One region of the Sedimentibacter sp. genome, then DNA from elsewhere that is predicted to be linked to it. Evidence: riboswitches for the same ligand, from Rfam matches in the RefSeq annotation. Region 1 holds a riboswitch; each other region holds the start of a gene.
The links. A riboswitch is a leader RNA that binds a small molecule or an ion and turns the genes downstream of it on or off. The one in region 1 is predicted to bind cyclic di-GMP.
Positions count from the first base shown of each region.

Region 2: linked by a shared signal. The riboswitch ahead of AAGU76_RS01265 (helix-turn-helix domain-containing protein) and the one ahead of AAGU76_RS10385 (methyl-accepting chemotaxis protein) in region 1 are both predicted to bind cyclic di-GMP.
Region 3: linked by a shared signal. The riboswitch ahead of AAGU76_RS07120 (copper amine oxidase N-terminal domain-containing protein) and the one ahead of AAGU76_RS10385 (methyl-accepting chemotaxis protein) in region 1 are both predicted to bind cyclic di-GMP.

Region 1 covers NZ_JBCFAS010000002.1:850,096-858,101, forward strand. Annotated here, with positions in the region: gene AAGU76_RS10385 (methyl-accepting chemotaxis protein) at 183-1,856, opposite strand; cyclic di-GMP riboswitch class I at 1,993-2,075, opposite strand; gene AAGU76_RS10390 (methyl-accepting chemotaxis protein) at 2,243-4,021, opposite strand; gene AAGU76_RS10395 (hypothetical protein) at 4,438-4,809, shown strand; gene AAGU76_RS10400 (ABC transporter ATP-binding protein) at 4,822-6,540, shown strand; gene AAGU76_RS10405 (MBL fold metallo-hydrolase) at 6,549-7,277, shown strand; gene AAGU76_RS10410 (C39 family peptidase) at 7,338-8,006, opposite strand, start outside.
Region 2 covers NZ_JBCFAS010000001.1:270,935-278,940, forward strand. Annotated here, with positions in the region: gene AAGU76_RS01245 (saccharopine dehydrogenase NADP-binding domain-containing protein) at 1-261, shown strand, start outside; gene sfsA (DNA/RNA nuclease SfsA) at 376-1,056, shown strand; gene AAGU76_RS01255 (acetate uptake transporter) at 1,225-1,785, shown strand; gene AAGU76_RS01260 (CAP domain-containing protein) at 1,827-2,387, opposite strand; cyclic di-GMP riboswitch class I at 2,617-2,692, shown strand; gene AAGU76_RS01265 (helix-turn-helix domain-containing protein) at 2,774-2,971, shown strand; gene AAGU76_RS01270 (phosphodiester glycosidase family protein) at 2,974-4,443, shown strand; gene AAGU76_RS01275 (hypothetical protein) at 4,687-4,842, shown strand; gene AAGU76_RS01280 (universal stress protein) at 5,011-5,496, shown strand; gene AAGU76_RS01285 (hypothetical protein) at 5,575-5,745, opposite strand; gene AAGU76_RS01290 (SprT family zinc-dependent metalloprotease) at 5,870-6,562, shown strand; gene AAGU76_RS01295 (sodium-dependent transporter) at 6,995-8,006, shown strand, end outside.
Region 3 covers NZ_JBCFAS010000002.1:99,481-107,486, forward strand. Annotated here, with positions in the region: gene AAGU76_RS07100 (GLUG motif-containing protein) at 1-2,016, opposite strand, end outside; gene AAGU76_RS07105 (hypothetical protein) at 2,073-2,570, opposite strand; gene AAGU76_RS07110 (helix-turn-helix transcriptional regulator) at 2,710-4,146, opposite strand; gene AAGU76_RS07115 (cupin domain-containing protein) at 4,530-5,369, shown strand; gene AAGU76_RS07120 (copper amine oxidase N-terminal domain-containing protein) at 5,429-6,322, opposite strand; cyclic di-GMP riboswitch class I at 6,421-6,504, opposite strand; gene AAGU76_RS07125 (D-2-hydroxyacid dehydrogenase) at 6,658-7,614, shown strand; gene tlp (small acid-soluble spore protein Tlp) at 7,644-7,877, opposite strand.

The sequences.
Region 1 (8,006 bases):
TTAAAAATAAATACATTTATGTTTAACACACTTTCATTGAAATGTCAATAGATTGCTACAATTTAACAGCTCTGTCCGCAGCCGACAAAAAAAGAATGTACGGTTTTTGAATTGAGCCGTACATTCTTTATATGAAAACTAAGACATATCATATTTATTTCAGAAATTTCAAAAATTATTCATTAAAATATTTTTGCAGATTTTTCCTTAAGCTTGAACCTTCCTACCATTTCCTTCAGCATTTGCGCCTGTCCCGACAGCTCCTGGCTGGCTGCCGCGCTTTCTTCCGAAGTGGCTGAGTTTGCCTGCACAACCTGCGACACCTGCATCACACCAACATTAATCTGCTCAAGTCCTGCTGCCTGCTCATGGGATGCATTGGCTATCTCTCCTACAAGATTTGCCATTTTTTCAACTTCCCTAACAATTAAGTCCAGCGAATTTGCAGTGTCTTTTGCAATCTTTGTGCCGTCTTCGGATTTCTTCATTGAGTTTTCTATGAGTGCCGTAGTTTCATTGGCTGCTTGTGCAGAACGGGCAGCCAGATTTCTTACTTCCTCAGCAACAACAGCAAAGCCTTTGCCGTGCTGTCCGGCCCGTGCAGCCTCAACGGCAGCATTCAGTGCAAGTATGTTTGTCTGGAACGCAATGTCGTCGATAACCTTGATGATTTTTGAAATGTCACCAGAAGACTGGTTTATGTCCTCCATCGCTCTGAGCATTTCCTTCATTTGTCTGTTGCCCTGTTCTGCTCCGTCCTTTGCATTGACTGCCAGCTCGTTTGCCTGGCTTGCATTTTGAGCATTTAGGCTCGTCTGTGCAGATATTTCCTCCAAAGAAGCAGTAAGCTCTTCGATGCTGCTTGCCTGTTCCGTGGCTCCCTGAGAAAGAGCGATGCTGGCTGCTGATATTTGGTTCGCACCGGCAGCAACCTGTTCGGAGGCATTTTTCAGATTCATCAGAACTTCATTGTTCTGATCTATCATGTCTTTCATGGCTTTGCCCAGCAGATCGTTTTCAGACCTAGCTTCGACTTGTACCGTCATGTCCCCTGACGCCATTATTTCAGCTGCTTTTGCCTGATTTCGTGTATTCTCTATCATTCTCTTGAAAGATTCCATAAGCATGCCTATTTCATCATGGTTGTTTGATTCTATTTCCAAATTTACGTTTCCAAGAGCCAGCTCATCAGACACTTCAACAAGCTTTGTGACAGGTCTTACAATGCTCATGGTAATTTTGAGACTTGTGATGACACTCAGAACCAATGATGCAACTATAATGATAATCAGTATCAGGGTTGTTCCGTCATATACCTTGTCAGCATTCTGCTTTTCTGCCTCTGCGCTGTCCTGATTAAACTTCACAAGTTCAAGCAATAAATTTGAAGCATCGTCAAAAGCCGCCTGTCCTTCACTTTCTGACAACGCCATTGCTTCTTCTGTCTTCATCTGTCTGCTGAGTGATATGATTTTCTCGTTTACTTTCAAATATCTGTTCCATTCATTCTCAACCTTCTCGATTATTGCACTGTCTGTTTCATTGCTTATAACCGTGTGGTAAAGCTCAATGAATCTTTGTATGTCGTTGTTCAGCTTATCCATATTCTTTTCATGTTCATTCATCTCTTCAGCCGTAGTTGACAATACATGCTGCAGCTCCTGAATTCTATAGTCGGAAGTCGACGTATTGATGGAATGTGCGTAATCAACGCTCGGAAGGCTGTTTTCTGCCATAATCACGGTGCTGTTATTGATTTTGCCAAGGGAAAATATTGAAAATATTCCTATACCGGCAAGGATTAAAGTTAGAACACCGAAACCTAATAAAAGTCTTTTTTTGATTGTTAGTTTCATTTTAATTCTCCTCCTTATTTTTGTTCAATTTAAGCTGAACAGCCGGCCCCCCTTGCTTGTTGCATCTTAAATCAAAACTATATAAAAAGCAGGCAATGTAAATTGCCTGCCAAAAAACGCTTCTCAGCTTTATATCAATGGCAACCTGACAATCATGGCATATGCTTTAGACTCATGGCTTTGCGTCTCCGCCTTTCGGCGGATTTGCTATTATCGTTGTTTTTATTATAATTAAAATATTTATATATATAATATAATTGCCATTAACAATTGTCAAGAATATTATTGCATTTTTGTAATAATAAAAAGTCAGGTATAACATTAATTTAAAAATAAATAAAGCATTTCCGAAATACGGAAATGCCTTTGATTATAACTGCTGGTACCTATGCTTTAGTGGTTGTTACTTTCAGTTTGAACCTTCCTACCATCTCCTTGAGCATCTGTGCCTGTTCCGTCAGTTCCTGGCTGGCTGCCGCACTTTCTTCAGAGGTGGCCGAGTTTGCCTGCACAACCTGCGACACCTGCATCACACCAACATTAATCTGCTCAAGTCCTGCTGCCTGCTCATTTGATGCGATGGCTATATCGCTTATAAGATTTGCTGCCTTTTCAACCTCATCGACTATTTTATTAAGGGCGGCTGCAGTGTTTTTAGCAATCTTGGTTCCGTCTTCAGACTTCCTTATTGAACTCTCGATCATGTCAGTGGTTTCCTTGGCTGCGTTTGCTGAACGGGCTGCCAGGTTGCGCACCTCATCTGCAACAACTGCAAAGCCTTTGCCGTGCTGTCCGGCCCTTGCTGCCTCAACAGCGGCGTTGAGTGCAAGTATGTTTGTCTGGGACGCTATGTCATCGATAACCTTGATAATTTTGGAAATTTCAGCAGAAGAACTGCTTATTTCGTCCATGGCCTTCAGCATTTCATTCATGAGATCATTTCCTCTGATTGCTCCGTTTTTTGCCTCTGCAGCAATCTTGTTAGCCTTATCTGCATTTTGGGCATTTAACTCCGTTTGTGAAGATATTTCCTCAAGGGAAGCTGTCAGTTCCTCTATGGAGCTTGCCTGTTCTGTAGCTCCCTGAGACAGGGCGATGCTTCCTTCTGAAATCTGTATGGCTCCTGAAGCCACCTGTTCGGCAGCAACGCTTATGCTTGAAAGCACTTCGTTGTTCTTGTCAATCATTTCCGCCATGGCCTTTCCAAGCATGTCCCCTTCAGACCTTGCTTCGATTTCAACGTCCAGTCTTCCTTCTGCCATTTTTTTTGCAACCATTGCCTGCGTCCGTATGTTTTCGATCATTCTTGCAAAGGCAGCCATCAGTCTTCCCAATTCATCTTTCTTGTCTGTGCTGACTTCCACATTTACATTTCCTGCAGCAAGCTCATCTGCAATTTCAACCATCTGATTTACGGGCCCGACTATGCTCCTGGTTATGGCAAGACTCAGCAGAATGCTTGCGGCAATTGCAGCTGCCATGGCAACAAGCATGATGACTACTGCCGAAGAATAAGTGTTGTCTGAAGCCTTGCTTTCCTGCTGCGCAATATTCTGGTTGTATTCAACAAGCTTGCCTAATGCCTTGGAAAGGTTGTCGCTGAAAAGCTTAAGTTCATCGTTTGACATGTTTACTGCCTCTTCGCTTCTACCGGTTCTGCTCATGGATATCATTTTTTCACTGGCTACGGTATAGCTGTTCCATCTGGTTTCTATCTCATTGATAAGCTTGAGATTCTCTTCATCTGTTGCCAGTTCCTTGTATGATGATATGTATTCTCTTACATTCTTATCAAGCTGGTTCATATTTTCTTCCAGCGAATCCTTTTCAGCAGGGTCCTGAGAAATGGCATGATTTACCTGGTTGATTCTGTAATCCGACTGTGCTGTGTTTATAGAATGGGCATAATTGATGCTTGGTATGCAGTTGTCCTTAAGAACAGAAATGCTGTTATTGATTTTGTTCAGTGCAAATATGGAAAACAAACCTATCAATGTAAGCAGCACCGTTATAGCTGCAAATCCGTACAGCAGTCTTTTCCTTATGGTCATTTCCTTTGTGAACTTGAAATCCTTGAACTTAATCTTCTTGATTTTAGGTTTCTTGATTTCAAGCTTCTTGATTTCTAGTTGTTTTAAATTGACCTTCTTCATTTTTAGCTTCATTCTTTCCCCCTGTAAAATAATTATGATATTTCAGCCTTTAAATTCTAACCCTGCAGGGAATATTGCAATAACATTGTAGTTGATTCAGTTTTCGTGCCGAATCAACCTGTCCTATGTCCACATCGATACTGAAATCGTTATCTTCACAAGGCTGTCATTCAATTAATTTCTTTCCCGAACAATGGATATTAATATCTGGTACATTAAGTATAAAGCTGCTATCATCGTCAGAATATTTCATAATATATATCGAAACTTTTTCAAAATAAATTACGTTTTTATTGATTTAATTTGCAATTTGACTTCATTTTCTATGGAAATTTCATCCTGAAACCATAGAAATCATCCATGTTAACGTTGTAAAAAAATCCATTGCATGATATTATATAAATTGTCAGTCATTAGGGGGTGGAATTATGAACAGTAACAGAAAAAAATTAAAAGAAATGCAGCAAAAAAGCTGGTGGAACTACGCACTTCTTGCTGCCGGAATTTTTGTGTTCACTCAAGGGTCTTCAATACTGGCGAGAAGCCCTGAATATGCTGTGCCGGCTGTGTTTTTCAGCTTATTTATGCACTCGTCCGCTTTAAGTGGACTGAGCAAAAAATTTTTCAAGGCAGAACCTTCAAAAGCGGTAACCACAGCTATGCTGGCAGCTTTGATTGTACTGGCGGCTGTGAGCTACTTGAAAGAAATCAGCCTGCTCCTCATTTTAATACTTAACGTCGCAGCTGCAATTTTATATCTTGCCATTGCAGCGCTGCAAAACGGGTTGAACAGGCAATAAAGGAGAATACTAATGATCAAAAGATTTATCTCATACTACAAACCTGTCAGGGGAATTTTCATAACGGACATGGTATGCGCATTTGTTGTGGCTGTATGCGACTTGTTCTACCCCATGATAACAAGAAACATAATTAACATTTATGTTCCCAATCAGCAGTTTCAGCTCATGATAACTTGGCTGGTGGTGCTTGGCTTCATATACCTGCTGAAGGTTGGACTTAACTACTACATAACATACTACGGCCACATAATGGGAGTCATCATGCAGGCTGACATGAGGAAAGACATATTCGAGCACATGCAGGACCTTCCCTTCGTATTTTTCGACGAAAACAAAACAGGAACACTCACTTCAAGGATAATCAACGACCTTATGGAAGTATCGGAACTTGCTCACCACGGGCCTGAAGACTTGTTCATTTCTGCAATTATGCTGGTGGGTTCCTTTGCAATGCTGGCAATGATAAACCTTCCTCTGTCCCTCATAGTATTTTCGGTTGTGCCGTTTTTGATATTCATCGCCATGAAGCTGAGAATCAGAATGCAGGACACATTTATGGAGACCAGGGAAACCATAGGCGAAGTAAATGCAACCATAGAAAACAGCATTTCCGGCATCAGGGTTTCCAAAGCATTCAGCAACAAGGAAAATGAAATCGAAAAATTCGAAAACAACAATTCCAAGTTCCAGAACGCCAGGAAGAAGGCCTACAAGGTAATGGCAGAATTCCATGTGGGTTCGTCGTTCATCATCGACTTTTTGAACATTCTTGTTTTAAGCGCAGGAGGAGTGTTCTTCTTCAAGGGCTGGATAAACTTCGGTGATTTTGCGGCATTCATATTGTACATCAGCAATTTTTTAAACCCCATAAGAAAGCTCATTAACTTCGTTGAGCAGTATCAGTCCGGAATATCAGGCTTCAAGAGATTCACTGAAATAATGGATACAGAAATTGAAAAGGACGAACCCGGTGCCAGGGACATTGATACTGTAAGAGGAAACATACAATTTTCGGATGTAACATTCTCATACGACCAGAACAAGGAAATTCTAAAGGATATAACCTTCGACATCGAAGCAGGCAAGACTGTTGCCTTCGTGGGACCTTCCGGAGGCGGAAAGACAACCTTATGCCATCTTGTGCCCCGCTTCTATGAAACAGAAGAAGGAAGCATCCTGATAGACAACATAAACATCAAGGACTTCACGCGCAGATCCCTACGCAAAAATATAGGCATCGTGCAGCAGGACGTATTCCTGTTCACCGGCACCATCTATGACAACATTCTTTGCGGCAATCTTGACGCAACTGAGGAGGAAGTCCATCAGGCTGCCAAAATGGCAAACATACACGATTTCATCACAGGTTTACCAGACGGATACGACACTTACGTAGGCGAAAGAGGCGTCAAGCTGTCAGGAGGACAGAAGCAAAGAATTTCCATAGCCCGTGTATTTTTGAAAAATCCGCCAATACTTATACTTGACGAGGCAACTTCAGCCCTGGACAACGCCACGGAAATACTCATCCAAAATTCACTGGAGGAACTGTCAAGAGGAAGAACAACCGTTGTGGTGGCTCACAGGCTTTCAACCATCAAGAATGCCGATGAGATCATCGTCCTAACGGACAAGGGAATACAGGAACGGGGAAGGCACAGGGAGCTCATGGAACATGGCGGCATATATGCAAGTCTATACAATTCGCAGTTCTATAACATCGCTTAGGAGGAATCATGAAAGTAACGGTAATAGGCTGCTGGGGAGGCTTCCCAAAAGCCGGGGAGGCAACTTCCGGCTATCTTTTGGAACACGGCGGCTGCAGGCTGCTTCTTGAATGCGGAAGCGGAGTTGTCAGCCTTTTGCAGCAAAAAGCAGATCTGGGAGACCTAGACGGAGTCATCATAACCCACTACCATTACGACCACTGCTGTGACATAGGCCCCCTGCAGTACGCAAGACAGATTAAGACGCAGCTTGGTCAGATACACAAACCTCTTCCCATATACGCTCCGGACGGAGAATTCTTCAAGCTTCTGAAATGGGAGGATTACACGTATGGGCAGAGCTTCAGTCAGGACAGTATAATCAGCATCGGCCCCTTTGAGGCAAGCTTCATAAAAAACGTCCATCCCGTTGAAGCGTACAGCGTAAAAATAACCTGTGAAGGAAGGACATTAGCCTTCACCTCAGACACATCGTACTTCGAAGAACTTAATGATTTCTTTTACTGCTCTGACCTGCTGATAAGCGAGTGCAGCTTCTATGATTACATGGACGGAACAAAGGCAGGACACCTGAACAGTGCTCAGGCAGGAATGCTGGCAGAAAAGGCGCAGGTCAAAAAGCTGATTTTGACCCACCTGCCTCACTTCGGCAATCTTGAGGACCTGATGGCTCAGGCAAAGCAAAACTACAGCGGTCAGGTGCTTCTGGCAGAAAAGTTCATGGAAATAGAATTGTAATTCCAAAAATAAAGGCTTTGTCCCCGGACAAAGCCTTACTTAATTCTTAACTCTTCATTCTTAATTCTTAATTACGTAAGCGTAGTGTCTCCAAACCTTCACCCATTGGTCAAGCTTGTACATCTTCCTGACCTCTTCATCCCTGTCTGATGCAGGATCGTTCACCACTATGTACTCATCTTCGCCCTTATTCTGAAAACCTACAACCACCATAAGATGGCCCGAAGGAAAAGCAAATGCGGAACCTTCAAGCTCCTCCTGTTTTTTTGATACAACAGACGCAACAACTGGAATCCCCCGGGCTATGAGATTCTTCACGGGGTTGATGGACAGGCATCTTCTGGTGTACGCCTTCATTCCCTGTTCCCCTGCATAAGCCACATTTTGCGGCCAGTTGCCGTAAAGCTTTGTTCCTGTGTCAAATGTTCCCCTGGTCACTTCATCCAGTGATAAATTCTTGCCGTAATAGTTTAAAACCATCATCACCGAAGTGGGACTGCATATGGAGCGGCTGTCTTTGTGACCGCTGGCAAGCTGTGATACCATGGGTACGCCTTCAATTACCCTCAGGTATTCACCTTTTACTTCTTCATCCTCCCCGGAGTCCGTGGAAAATGCCAGAAGCTTTAGCCTGGGGTTTTTCCCGCTCAGCACTACTTTCATCTGAACGGCATCTGCCTTTTTCCCATCTTTCACAAAAATTCTGTCTTCGGTGACCTTCACAAGACT
Region 2 (8,006 bases), on a different contig from region 1:
GCAACGACGCTGCAGGTTGCCTGTTCGTTGATAGGAGCAATTTTGTGGATGATTGAAAATCCCTGGGAAGGTTTAAAGGTTCCGGATGATTTGCCTCATGAGAAGATTCTTGAATTTGCAAAAATATATCTTGGAACATTCGTATCCACGGAAATAGACTGGACACCCCTTAAAAATCGCATGAATTTGTTCGAAGGATACAACGGCGGAAATATTGATGAAGAAGATACATGGCAGTTTGATGCATTCCTGGTGGAATGAAAAAACAGCCGATTTATGAATTCATAGAGTCAATGAATAGGGATCATTAGATTTAAGTGGATTTAATGCTCTTAGCGGTTTATAATAAGCTATAGTAAAGTGAAAGGACAAACTATGCGATACGAAAATATTCTAAGAGCAAAATTTATTGACAGGCCAAACAGGTTTATTGCCAATATCGAGATAGAAGGAAGAAACGAAGTTTGCCACGTAAAAAACACAGGGAGATGCAAGGAACTGCTGCTCCCAGGAGCTGAGCTGTTTGTTCAGGAGTTTGACAGCTTAAGCCGCAGAACGAAGTATGATCTGATTTCGGTTTTTAAGGGTGACAGGCTCATCAACATGGACAGCCAGGTTCCCAACAAAGTGTTTGCAGAATGGGCACGGGACAAAGGATTTTTTAAGGACATCCGTATTTTAAAACCGGAACAGAAGTACAAAAATTCCCGTTTTGATTTCTACATGGAAGATGGAATTAAAAAAATTTTTGTGGAAGTGAAGGGAGTTACACTGGAGGAAAACGGAGTGGCGATGTTTCCGGATGCTCCAACAGAAAGGGGACTGAAGCATTTAAATGAACTGGCTTCATGCATTGATGACGGGTATGAATCTTATGTGGTCTTCATAATACAGATGAAGGATGTTTTACATTTTACCCCCAACGCAAAAACTGACAGAATTTTTGCTGAAACTCTGTCAAAAGTTAGAGATAAGGGAGTAAAGATACTTGCTCTTGATTGTGAAGTAACACCCGATAGCATAACGGGGATAAATCTGGTGGATATAAATCTTTAAAAGCTGCAAAGCTACGGTTTGGTAATGAGGGTGGAGCAATCCGCCTTTTTAGTTTTGTTTGAATTAAAATTTTTTTGTTTTGCAAAAACAATTTTCTTGCAATAAAATAGCACTTATGTTAACATACTAACGGTTTAAATATATTAACATACATTTATTGGAGGAAACATGAACAAAGAGAATCAAATGGCAATCGCCAACCCGTCACCATTAGGCCTATTGGGATTTGGATTGACAACAGTGCTTCTCAATCTTCACAATGCAGATATTATTCCACTTTCGGTAGTTATAGTTGCAATGGGATTTGCATTGGGCGGAGCAGCTCAAATCATTGCAGGAATCATGGAATTTTTTAAAAACAACACTTTCGGAGCAACAGCATTTACAGCATACGGATTCTTCTGGTGGTCACTTATTTTCATTTGGATCAATCCTTTTGAAAACATAAAGCCTGCAGATGAGATAAGCATGGGATTTTACCTTCTGCTCTGGGGAATCTTCACGGCATTTATGTTTATAGGTACCTTAAAGCACAACCGTGCAACTCAAATAGTATTTTTATCGCTGGCTGTATTGTTCTTTATGCTGTCAATAGGAGATTTCACCGGAATGCACAGCATAAAAATAGCTGCAGGCTGGGTTGGAATTTTCTGCGGATCATCTGCAATATACACATCTTTGGCGCAGGTAATCAACAACGAATTCAAAAAACAAATTATGCCATTATAAAGAAAAAACTGCGCTGATGCGCAGTTTTTGTTTTTAAGCGATTATTTGTCATCTCCGGTAAACAACTGTGTCCAGTAAGTCTTTCCGTTAGAATCCGTACAGTAGCCCACACCTATATAAATGAAATCAGGCGAAAGTATATTTGCTCTGTGTCCAGGGGAATTCATCCATGCAGTAACAACCTCTTCAGGTGTTTTCTGTCCTGATGCGATATTCTCACCCCATGCTGACCATGTGACACCAAATTTTAAAAGCATGTCTCCTGCCATTCCGTAGGTTGGAGAATTATGCGAAAAATAATTGTTGTCAGCCATATCTTTGGATTTAACCCTGGCAACATCCGAAATCCTCTTGTTGAAGTTAAGGGCGGGAAGTCCGTTTCTCTCCCTTTCCACGTTAACAAGCTGGGCAACCCTTTCTTCATAGGAAGCAGAAGTCGCAGGAACTGTCGCAGGAGTCTGCGAAGGTTGGGCCGATGGGTCGGCTGACGGGTTTATGAAATTGAAGTAGTCGTAAATGTTGAAGTTTGAAAATGCATATGCAGGCGATGCCGACAATGCCAATACCAACGCTAAGATCAATGCCACTAATTTGTTTTTCATATTGTTCTCCTCACTTAATTAAGTTAGCAAACAATCGCTTATGAAACTAAATTTTCATAGTTTCATAAATAGTATTTCTTTCAAAAGTTTAAATATGTTAAGCAATGTATGGCTAATTTTTAAATAAAAAGGATAATGAGCTGAAAAATATAATATAAATTCATATAAATTGTATTTTTGGATAATATTGATTGACATTGTTCGCCAAGAAGATTATAATAATGACAAATTATATATTTGGCAAAGCAGGTGAAAACCTGTGACGCAAAGCTATAGGGCCTTTAAAATGGCAGCCAGTTGCACGTTGGCATTGCTTGATTTAACGGCAGTGCCTTTTTATTGCAGTACAATGGTTCAATAGCTGTTGAGGTTATCAGAGGTGAATAATGGACTACATGACAGTGAAGGATGCATCAAAATCTTGGGGAATATCGGTAAGACGAATTCAAACGCTGTGTGAAAGCGGAAGAATTGAGGGAGCATTAAAATTCGGAAGGGATTGGGCCCTGCCTAAGTTAGCTGAAAAGCCTGCAGATGCCAGAATAAAGTCCGGAAGCTACACGAATTGGAGAAAAAGAGGATAAAGATGAAAACATTACATAGGATTTTATTGGCGGCGGTTGCCGCAGTGGCGTTTATTGGCTCGAATCATGCATATGCTGCAGCAGGTTCGTTTTCAAGCCAGAACATAGCCGGTATAAGTACAAACTACATTAAAATAGACATGAACACTTCCAACATAAAGCCGGTGGTCCTCAATGCAGGCAATCAGATGAATTCTGCTGATTCTCTTGCAAACATGGCTAAAAGTGCAGGAGCCTTTGCAGCAATAAACGGAACTTACTTTGAGGCATACAACGGCACTCCTGTTCCTTGGGGAACAATAATTAAAAATGGAAAAATCCTGCATGTCAGCAACGGCAAAAGCGTTGCAGGCATTACAAGTGAAGGCAGACTTCTGGTGGATATCCTTTCATTTGAATTCGAAGGATACATAAACGGTAAGCTAAGGTCAATTCCATGGAGAATAAACCACCCCAGCTCGGAGGCGGAGGCTATCACCGTATTTACACCGGAATATGGAACGGAAGTACAGCTGCAGCCGGGAGCAAGGGCAGTGATTGTGAAAGGCGGCAAAGTAACCGAACTCTCATCATCTGACTTTATGGTTCCAAGCGACGGATTTGCAATTGTGTACAATTCTTCGGTTGCGTATCTTGCGGATGAGCGGTTCAAGACTGGGGATGAAGTTTCTTACAGTATAAAAATAAAGACCACATACACTAAATCAGAGGAATGGAATGATGTGGTGTGTGCTCTTGGTGCAGGACCAAGCCTGATTATCAACGGAACAATAACAGCAGATGGCCTTGCTGAAGGGTTTACCGAAGCAAAAATCAATACGAACAGAGCAGCAAGGTCTTTTATAGGAGCCAAGGCGGATGGAAGCATAATAATCGGTAACATGGGTTCTGCCACGGTACGGGAAGCTGCAGAGGTATGCAGACAGATGGGGCTTGTCAATGCCATGTGCCTTGACGGGGGTGGTTCAGTAGCACTGTATTATCCTCAGGCTAATGTTTCAATGTCCGGAAGGAAGATAAACAATGGTCTTGCATTTGTTGAGGAAAAGATTGCTGGGGTTACTGCACTTCCCACTTCTTCAAAGGTGCTGGTGGATGGCAGCCATGTAAGCATGACAGCTTATAACATTGGGAACAGCAACTATTTCAAGCTAAGGGACATAGCCATGGTCCTTGACGGAAGCAAAAAAGAATTCAATGTAGTGTGGGACAACAGCAAAAATGCCATCAGCATTTTGAAAAACCATAAGTACAAAGCTGTAGGAGGAGAACTGACAGTACAAAACTTTATTATGAAAAAGAACGCAGTTGAATCCAGTTCGGAAGTTTACCTAAACGAAAAAAAAGTTTCTATAACTGCCTACAATATTGACGGGAGCAACTACTTCAAACTAAGAGATATTGCTTTGTCCATGGACTTTGACGTGTCCTGGGACCAGGAAGAAAATGCAATACTGATCAAAACCAAATAAATGCAGCAATATAAGAAAGATTCTGTCAGATACGGCAGAATCTTTTTACATTAGGATAATTATTTAATTGATGCAAGGTTGAAACTTTCATTGTTGGGTAAAAATAAAATATCATTATAATGAAATTACTGCCATATTATTTAAAAAGAAGGATAGACTATTGGAGAACAGGTACCATGAAAATTCTTGTAAGTGGTACTGCCTCTTCAATAAATAGTTGAAATCAGGAAAGGAGGGATTTGCATGGAAGACTCAATGGAAGCTTACTGCACTGTTTGCGGAAAATTTACATATTTCACCTATGACGGTGAAGACTGGACATGCCAGACATGCGAGAGCATCAACACCAACGCCGTCAAGGGCGACACAAACATGATGTTCGATCCTTACAAGGACTGATTGAATTGAACTTAAAGATTTATATCTGCAATAACTCCTAAAGAGATGAATGTCAATAGAGTTTGACTATCAGGACCGGATTTTCCGGTTCTTTTTTTATTCATTTAAGTTTCAATGCTGCACAGTTGGGTATATATGAAATAACAATCATGAAAAGGAGTGACGATTATGAAAATGTTGGTCCCGGTTGACGGTTCTGCCGCTTCAATCAATGCGGTGAAAAAGGCAATTGAAATAGCAAAGAAATACGGAAACTTTTCAATAAAGATAGTCAATGTTGTGAATATAGATCATATTTCCGGCTATAAGAGAAACAAAAAACTATGGAGTCAGGTGGACGGTTCGATTATTTCCGAAAACGACGAGAAAACTAAACTCCTTGAAGAACATATTACTGCAAGTTCTCACAAAATCCTTAAATCTCTGATAGAGAAACTTGATTTTGCCGGCATAAAGACAGAGACTGAAGTAATAATTGGGGAACCATACGAAAAAATACTGGAAACTGCAAAAAATGAGAACTTTGATTTGATAGTGATGGGAAATAGAGGCTTTTCAAAAATTAAAAGATTTTTCGTTGGTTCAGTGACGCAAAGGGTTATTTCCGACGCACCATGCCCGGTTCTGGTAATCCATTCTGATATGGATATATAGATTGATGATAATACGATTTTCTTCACCCCCCTCATAAAAAGGAACACCGGGTATACCAGGTGTTTCTTTTTATATTTATCACTCTCTTTTGCTTTTTATTTCCGGCCTGCTTTTTTCATGGCGGCTTTCGTGAACTCCGATTATCTGACCGTTTATGATTCCTGCGTCAGCGTTGTCCTTTGGCTCCATTTTACGAAGTTCGGCATTGCTTTTTTCTCTGTCGCGCATTCTGTTTTTGTTGTTTTTCATTGAATCCTCCTGAAAATGAATTACTTATAGTATTTATTTCAGCAAGACTAATATGCATACAAACATGCATTGAATTTAGTCGGATTTAAGATTATAATAAATAGAGAATAGAAGAGGGGATTTCATGAGCAAAATAATAATAGAAGACATAGAAATAGAAGTAGTCAAAAAAAATATAAAAAACATAAATCTTTCGGTGCACCCACCATTCGGAGACGTGAGGATTTCAGCACCTGAAAGGATGAATGATGAATCGTTAAAAAGCTTTGTCAATTCCAGGATTGCCTGGATCAGGAAACAAAGGGGCAAGTATATGACCCGGGAAAGGTCATCAGAAAAAGGATTTGTTACTGGTGAATATCACAGTCTTTATGGAAATGACCTGATGCTTGAGGTTCACGAGACCAGCGGCAGGCAGTATGCTGAAGTAGGATGCGAAGGCAAAATAAATATGTTTGTAAGAAAAGGCAGCAGTGCAGAGAAGAGAGAGAAACTTTTATACGACATGTACCGGGAATTATTAAAAGATAAACTGCCTGAATGCATAAAAAGGTGGGAAACTGTCATAGGAGTGTCCGTCAACCAGTGGGGAGTTAAACTCATGAAAACCAGATGGGGCACTTGCAACATAAAATCAAAAAGAATATGGATAAATCTGGAGCTGGCAAAAAAAGGTCCCAGATGCCTTGAATATATAGTAGTCCATGAACTTACACACCTTCTTGAACGTTACCACAATAAAAGTTTTTATGGTTACATGGATAGATTTCTGCCAGAATGGAAAGAAATCAGAAAGGAACTAAACGGCATGGCTTAGGATGAACTCGATACTGAGATACTGTCAAAATGGCCATAGGCTTAATTTTATCATAGATAAAATTTGACGGTTTAATAATGCAACTATCCTTGAGTTGTAAATTATGTCTTTTATCTACAAATCATTATGTTCTTGTTCTAAATTCATCGGAATCCAATAAGGATTTAATTAAGAATATAATTAATAAAATTATAACAAATATTTTGTGCTAGACAAAAATTGTGTTTTAAGCTATAATGTACACATGATTACGTTTTCCAAAACAAATGGGAGGACATCAAGAACTATGCTGGCACAAATGCATACGCAGCGACTTTTAAAGCCGGAGGTGAATGACTGTCATCATTTTATTGTAATAAAATCCTGGCATAAGATCTTAATGTATTGTATTGGAGGCTAATCAATATTATTATTGAGAAGGGATGTGTAAAAATGAATAATGAAAACAACAGAGGCCAATGGGCAAGCAACTTAGGCTTCTTGATGGCAGCAGTTGGTTCAGCTGTCGGCCTGGGCAACATCTGGGGATTCCCTTACAAGATGGGAGCTAACGGAGGATTTGCTTTCTTAATCGTTTACTTGGTTTTAGTAATCTTTGTTGGATTTGCGACCATGTTGGGTGAATTAGCTTTAGGTAGAAAAACAGGATTGGGTGTTATCGGTACATACAGGATGCTCAACAAGAAATTTGCATGGGTGGGCTGGCTGGGCTTCCTATCAGGATTCTTTATCTTGTCTTTTTACAGCGTACTGGGAGGATACACTCTTCGTTATGCTATTGGGTTCCTGATGGAGCTGTTCAGTGAAGGCGCAGGCTTCGGAGGAATGGGAAGCGGCGAATTCTTCGGTTCATTCATCATCAACGGCGGAGCAAACCTTTTGTTCCACGGAATTTTTATGGCTCTGACTATCGTTATAGTTATGGGTGGAATTGCCAGCGGTATAGAAAAATTTACTAAAATTGCTATGCCTGCATTGCTGGTTATGCTGGTTATTGTTATTATCCGAAGTGTTACTTTGGAAGGCGCTTCGACAGGAATTGCTTTCATGTTTGCTCCAAACTTTTCTGCTTTCTCAGAAATAGGTTTCATGAAGGTGCTTAAGACTGCGGCAGGACAGATGTTCTTCTCATTGTCACTTGGTATGGGTTGTATGATAACTTACGGATCTTACCTAAGCAAGCAGGAAAATCTTGAGAAAAACGCCCTAATTATTCCTATCGCAGACACAATATTTGCTTTGATGGCTGGACTTGCTGTAATGCCCGCTGTAGGCGCATTCATGTCTCAGGGAGTGGAAGGGATATCCTTCGGAGCAGGACCTGGACTATTGTTTGTAACGCTGCATCAGGTATTCAGCGTAGGTATGGGCGGCTTCATAGGAAACCTGTTTGGATTCGTATTTTACTTTTTAGTTTTCATTGCAGCCATAACATCATCTATTT
Region 3 (8,006 bases), 750 kb from region 1:
GTTTCCGTCATAGCTTCCGGTGAATCTTTTGTCCGAATCAAATCCTCCGATTGGAACCCATCCTTCTCCTTCATTGTAACCGTCACCACCTTCAGAAAGATAGTCCTGCAGATCGATATCTGCTATCTGTATGAAATGAGCATCCTGATAATTTCTAACATTGTCAAGATGATATGCTGTGGCAATTTGATACGGGTTTTCTTCCGTACCTGCGCCCCCTGCAAAATCTGAATTCATTATCGTATAAACCGCTGTCAAAACATAGCTGTTTTCCATACCGCTTTTTACAGCAATCGCCTTAATGGTCGTATTCCCGTTAATAGCTATTGGGGTCGAATACTCCCCGCTTTCGCTTGTTGGCGTGCTTCCATCCGTTGTATAATGAATCGCAGCTCCCGTGGTTGTAGTTGTCAATGCAACTGTGGTTCCGATTTCAACTTCTCCGGGTTGTGGATTGGCTGTAGGAGTTGCTGCCTTATTTAAGGCTGTAGTATATGCAGCAGTCAGAACATCGCTGTTCTTCATGCCTGTTTTGATTGCTATGGCTTTTATCACCGTGTCTCCAGTTATGGATATGGCTTCAGCGTACAGTGCGCTATAGGCTGTTGGCGTGGATCCGTCTGTTGTATAATATATAGCGGCACCGGAGGTGGTTGTTGCCAATACAACTGTGGTTCCGATTTCGACTTCTCCTGCCTGTGGATTGGCTGTAGGGGTTGCTGCCTTAAGAGTTACCCCTTTGCTGTTTGAACTGCGGGGCGTTTCCAGCCTGGTTATAACCGTAGTTCCCGGGGTTACTGTCTTGCCTGCTGCAGTTACGTTGCCGGCATTTTCTGCAGCGGTTACTGCAGTGTCCATTGTTTCCACAGAAACATTGTTTGCGTACACCAGAACTTCGTCAACGTTTCCTTCCCCTTTAACACTGGCTCCGTTTCCATTGACGGTAACCGTTTCAATGTAAGAACCCTCTTTTACAATAAGTATTGAATTGTTTCCTTCAATCAATGCATTCTCAATACTTGCTTCCGTAGCTGTAACTGTGATATCATTTGATGAAATTATTACAGATTCGTAATTACCTTCAACAATTACGTCATCATAACCATCGATAATTACAGTTCCTATTTCTGTTCCGTCTTCCGAACAGATGCGGACCTTGCCGTTGACTTTTGCAATTATTATAGAATTTATGGAGGAATCACCCTTGACTATGATGGAGTTTGGTCCTCCACCCCGCACTACCATTCGCCCTGTAATATCCACATTGTCGAGTGTAACGCTGCCTTCACCGACTCCGTCTCCGATTATAAGATCACCTTTTACAACAACATTTTTAAGTGTTGCTCCGGGTGCGTTAATCATTACGTTTCCTGAAGCTATGTCTGTATATGTGCCTGCTTCCTTTATGTATTGTTTAATCAGGTTATCCATCATCTGTGCAAATTCAGCTCTTGTAATATATGCTTTTGGATTAAGCATGCCATCGGAGCCGGCAACATAACCGGCTTCTGTAAGAGATGCCGTTTCTTCCGCAGCCCATTTGCTCACCATTTCTCTATCCGCAAATCTGTTGAGAATTTCGGTAGATCCTCCTGATAATTTAAAGGCTCTTGCTATAACTGCAAATGCCTCTTCTCTTGTAATATTCTTATCAGGCTCAAGGAGACCGCCGTTTCCCATAAATGTTCCCATTTGAACAGCCTTTGCCATATCACCGTAGTACCATGACGATATTGGAACATCCTTGTAGTCCTTTAAAGCTGCTTGTTCAGCAGCTCCAAAAGCTCGATTTATGATTGCTGCCATTTGAGCCCTTGTAAGATAATCGTTTGGATGTATCTTTCCGTCGTCTCCCTTCAGCAGACCGTTTAATACGGCATTTTGTATTGCTGCACGGGACCAGTTTTCCGGCATATCGGAAAGCATGTTTGTCTCCATTGCAAAAACAGGCAACGGAATCATGGTTATGATCATTGCCAAGGTAAGTAAAATTGCTAATCTTCTTTTATTTTTCATGTTACCTCCTCTTAATATTTAAATAGCTGCTGGTTATGGTCAGCTATAAATTTCAATTACTTTATTACCGGGGTAATTCCTGTTTCGTAGCGAAAGCGTTTCAATATCACCTGTTGTTCTAAATTGCTGATGTTGCCGTGAAGAATGCATACCTGCCTATCTTTTTTCTTTACGGAATAGTTTATGCAGATATACTCATTGTCTATTTCAATGTCTTTAAGGCTAATATTTTTCATGTTGTATTTTATGACCTTTGAATCCAACAGAATTCCGAAGCAGGAAATATGAATCTCCAAATTTTCACCATTATCATCATTCATTAACGCAAATGGTATCCTGATGATCGTGTTATCTACAATAAGCTTTGCGTCCTCATAGTCTCTGAATTGCTTAACCAGCAGAAATAAAAGAAGAATTGCCGCTGACTCAAATACCAAAAAAACAACACCGTCAGTATTATTTAATGATACTTCATTAAGAAAAGAAATCATAACCAAAAGCCAGATACAGATTACAGCTTCAAGCATAAGAATTCTTTTTCTTATTGTGCCCATGACAATTCTTCCTCCACCTTTATTCATATGAAACAAAGTATCATTTCTCACATAAAAAGTCATCACCATTAATTAATGATTTGCATTAAAAAACATCACCCATAAAGGGTGATGTTCAAAATACTGCAAACTAGACAGATTATCTGTCAGCATATTCATCTGCCAGCAGTTTAATAAGTTCTGCCTTGCTGTTTATGTTAAGCTTAGAATATATGTTCTTTATGTGGGTCTTTACAGTATTCTCACTTAAAAACAATTCTTCCGCAACCATTTTATAAGTTCTTCCTTTAAGCAGAAGCTCTACAATTTCGCTTTCCCTGTCTGTGAGATTTCCAATTACAGTGACATTTCTTTTCGCTGACAGACGCTGTTCCTGTGTCATATCCGAAATAATAGTAAGAAATGCATGATTTTTCAACAGCATCAAAAGCTGTTTGTGCAGCACCGGAAGGATTATAAGTATTATAAATATAATGACCAGAGCTGCTATTGATGTATTGCTTTTTACAGAACTTGTTTTAATCAGCAAATTTCCCAGAACCCCACCCAGCAAGACTCCTAGAACATTGGCTGAAAGACCTGCTCCCATGATTTTAGAAGGATTATCATGAAACTCAAGCATTTCGCCAAGTATGCTCCACCAAAACAGATCATACACTCCAAAAGCACCAAGAATCAAAGTGTCAACTGTCAGATAATTTATCAGTGTATTACCAAATGTCATAAATGCGATAAAAGCAAATCCTATCATTGCAATTCCAACAATAAGAATGTATGATCTGTTGATTGAGCCCGGTACATTCTTCATTATGTAAATGGCAGCTATATAAGGAATTGCCCAATACCAGCTTGTCAGCCATTCAAAATTGCTGAAAGCTGGGTTTATGACTCTGTACATCAAGCCTGAATTTACAGTTATTACCACTATGAATATACACAAAAGGCCAAGGGGTTTTTCCAGACTTGAATTTTCCTGACTTTTATAACCATCAGAAACACAAGCTGACTTGCTTTCTTCAACTTTAAGATTAGATATAAAAAACACTCCTATCCCAAGAATTGCTACAGAAATGAATATACCCGCATAAACCGATATTTTTATGGATGTCACATTGATGGCAATCATCAATAAATTGCTGTAAATCAATGAATCTGCGGCGGTTATCATTCGCATGTTTCTGGGAGTGTATTTTTTGAAATAATAACTCCAAGCTGAAACACAGCATCCCATAAGAAAAGAACTCACTGCAAGAAATACAGCCCAAAACGCTGACGGCGGAAATAACAGGACAAATGAACCTGCCATACAGAACAAAACAGTGACCACCATTGTCGTTTTAACGCCTTTCAATGAGCTTACAAACATTCCCGAACTTAGGAGCCCCAAAAAGTGAAATATTACGGAAGCAAACATCATGTTATGCGGATTAAAGTCATATTCAGCTGCCAAAGCATATAGAGACTGACCTTCAAAAGGGAATGCCAACAGCCAAGAAAAAAGCAATGCAAAAACAACAACAGACAAATTTCTGTCATCAATCGATGAAAATAAATACTTACTGATTTTACTAACCACCTGTTTGCCCCTTGCTTAAAATTCATGAAATAACAATACAAAGTATATAATCAATATTGCTACAATTATATTATATCTTTTTGCTGTTAACAATATATTTTAATTTATTGTAACGTTTTTTCCTGTTCATTATTTTAAATATCAAATAGCCCTTAAGATACGTCAACCTTAAATATTGTTAGCAATTTAACTTGTCTCATGGATATTTTTTTAAAATTACCTGATTTAAAATTTTTCATGTTTGCCTTTATATCAAGGAAAATCAGATATATATTTCCTATGTTTTTTATTTTATTTTATATTGTTGTGCAAATTATTTTGCTATTGAAATTTTGTCCAGTTTAGTATAATATTAATTTAACAAATATAGAAAGGATAAACTCATGACTGATTATAATGAAAGCCAAAAGGCCTACGACGCTGAACAGATTGGCTTTAACATCAGTGACGTTGCAAAAATAGTAGGTGTGGTTCCTGCAACCATACGGAACTGGGAAAAAGCCGGCCTCATAGTGTCAAAAAGGAAAGGCAACAATTACAGATTTTATGACTTCCATGACATAGAGCTTCTGAAAAAAATACGTGAGTATTCCAACACTAAAAACATGAGCATTGCAATGATCAAGCAGCTTATGTCCAAGGAACTGGCATCCCGTTCTTCTCAGCAGAAAAAATACTGCAAGGAGCTTTATCACAGCAAACTCAAAAATTACAGGGAAAATGAAGGGTACACGCTTGAAGAAGTCAGCCAGGCAGTTGGTATATCACCTTCATACTTAAGCCGCATCGAAAACGGAAGGACCGGTGTATCATTTGATATTCTGGATAAGCTTGCAACCTTTTACGGGGAAAGCACCATACGCTTTTTTGACATTACAAGCGAAGTTGAAAGGGAGCTTGTCAGAAAGGGAACCGGCATCAATATCCTTACAGGTCTTGAAGGCATCAGCATACAGTCCCTTATTGACAGCAATGAGACTACCTTTGACTCCATGCGCTTTACAATAAGTCCGGGTTGCGGTGACTTCAAATCTCACAGCCACCACAGCGGAGAAGAATTCATTTACGTCTTGTCAGGCAGACTTTTGGTCGTATTGGATGATTTGAACGAATTTGTTCTTAAGGAAGGAGATTCCATCCACTTTAAGTCCACCAGGTCCCATAAGTGGAGAAATCCGGGAAGCAGGGCTGCAGAAGTGCTTTGGGTTCATTCTTACATTTAATGGTGTTAATAAAAAAAGGTTCCGGCAAAAAGTGCCAGAACCCTTAAAGAGGAGGAGATTTATTCAATAGTTATTGTTTCCAGTTCCTGATCCCATTCTACTGTAAGTCCCAGCTGTTCAGCTATGAAACGCAGAGGAACCATTGTTCTGTTGTTCATTATTTCTGCCGGAACATCGATTGCGGCCTCTGATTCATTAACTGACACGGTTCCCTCGGCCAGGCTGAATACTATGACCTTGCCGTCCTTTGTTATTGTCACAGTCTGTTCTTCACTGTTGTAATCAACGTCTGCTCCCATGGCCTCGGAAATAGCCCTTACCGGTATCAGCGTCCTGCCTTCCTTTATTACCGGAGGAGTGTCAAACTTTGCATTTCCTTTTAGGAACAGAACATTTTCCACAGGAATAACTTCAATGCTTCCCAGGCTTGCTAAGCTTTCGGATACCTGTGCAAGCTCTTCAAGCTCTTCTGCAGTATACTTGTTTCTTACAATCTCCTGCATTTCTGCTATTTTAGACTTAAGCTGCAACTTGTATTCATTTTGCTCAATTTTAAGGTTCTGAAGCTGAAGCTTAAGTTCTGCTATTTTTGCTTCATCGCCTGCTGCTTCGGCTGCTTCAAGCTGTGCTTCAACTTCTTCAAGCTTGGCTCCAACTTCGTCCTTCAAAGATTCGATTTCATTTTTGTCGGCTTCTACAGCTGCCTTGGCTTCTTTCCAAGATCTGTCCTTTACATTTCCTTTTCCTGTTCCCTCTTCCGTGTCTTCACCATCTGTCTCTGCAGTATCTTCGTCAATGATGTCATCGGAATCTTCTGCTTCAACCTGGATGTCATCTGCAGCTGCTTCGTTTGTTTGTGTGTCACCATTTAGATCTTCCCCAAAAGCTACAGTTGGAAAAACTAGTGTTAACAGAAGTGCTAAAATTAATGATACTTTTTTTACGTCTTTCATTTTTAGATCTCCTTTTCTAATGTCCCAAAGGGTAATTTTTGGACGAAAAAAGCTCTGAATGGGTCGCCAAACAGAGCTAATACTCACGTATTTGCAAATTTGGTAACCCGGCTACCTTGGTCATGACCTTAAGGCCCGTGGCTTTGCGTCCCCGATTTTCACCGGGTTTGCCTTTATCAGTTCGCTAATTTATTCCATAAGTGGATTATATTCCATTAATAAAATTTTGTCAACCAAATTATTACGTTTTCATGGATTCCACAATTTAATTGCATTGAAACCAGATGTTTGATACAATTTCAGTATTAAAAGTTAAATCACGTATGGAGAATAATATGAAAATAGTAGTTTTGGATGGATATACACTGAACCCCGGAGATTTATCCTGGGATAGAATAATGGAACTAGGCGTCGTAACCGTTTATGACCGCACACCTGAAGAACTGACTGCAGAAAGGATCGGAGACGCTGAAATAGTTCTTACCAACAAATCTCCGGTTACAAGAGAGACCATGGAAAAATGCAGCAATCTGAAATTCATAAGCGTTCTTGCAACAGGTTACAACATCGTTGACACAGCTGCTGCAAAAGAAAGAGGCATTGTCGTTTCGAACATACCCACTTATGGGACTTCATCAGTGGGACAGTTCACCATAGCCTTGCTGCTTGAAATATGCCACCACATTGGTGAACATTCTATATCCGTAAAAAACGGAGACTGGACCAACAGCAAAGATTGGTGTTACTGGAACTATCCTCTCATGGAACTTGACGGAAAAACCATGGGAATAATAGGTTACGGAAAAATCGGACAAAAGACAGGTCAGATTGCACAGGCAATGGGTATGAAAATTCTTGCCAACGCATCACACCCAAATCCGGAACTCGAAAATGAAAACGTTAAGTATACAGACCTTGACACACTAATGGAAAATTCAGACGTCATAGTGCTTCACTGCCCGCTGACTACGAAGACACAGGGAATAATAAACAAGGACAACATTAATAAAATGAAAGACGGCGTAATAATAATCAACGATTCAAGGGGGCCACTGATTGTGGAGGAAGATTTAAGAGACGCTCTTAACAGCGGAAAGGTTGCAGCTGCTGCCTGTGACGTTGTTTCCACGGAGCCGATAAGAAGTGACAATCCCCTGCTTCAGGCAAGGAACATGATTATAACGCCACACATAGCTTGGGCACCGATTGAAGCAAGAAAAAGACTCATGGAATACACCTATGGAAACATTGAAAAATTCGTGGAAGGAAATCCTATAAACGTAGTTAATTAGAGAAAGCTCCTCGTGGAGGAGCTTTTTTGTTACTTGTATCCGTTTTTCTTGTCTATGGCTTCGTCTCTTATTTCTTCCCTCATACCCTTCACTGCCTGTTCTCTTCTCTGATTTTTGGCGATCAGGTCCTGTCTGTCCTTTGAGTTCTCGACATTTTTTATGAGATCTTTTGTTTCCCTGTAGTTGGCGATTGTATTATCAATGTTGTTTTGTATTCTGTCAACATTGTCTCTTCTGTCATCCGGTTTTGGATCGTTTTTCATGATTGTCTCCTTTCGTTTCCCTTTTTTATTATTTCTTGAGAGACGCTTATTATTCTAAGGAAAAATTTGCAATTGAATTTTTTTTTAAATTTAAAAGCTGCTTGGGAATTTCCAAAGCAGCTTTTAAAT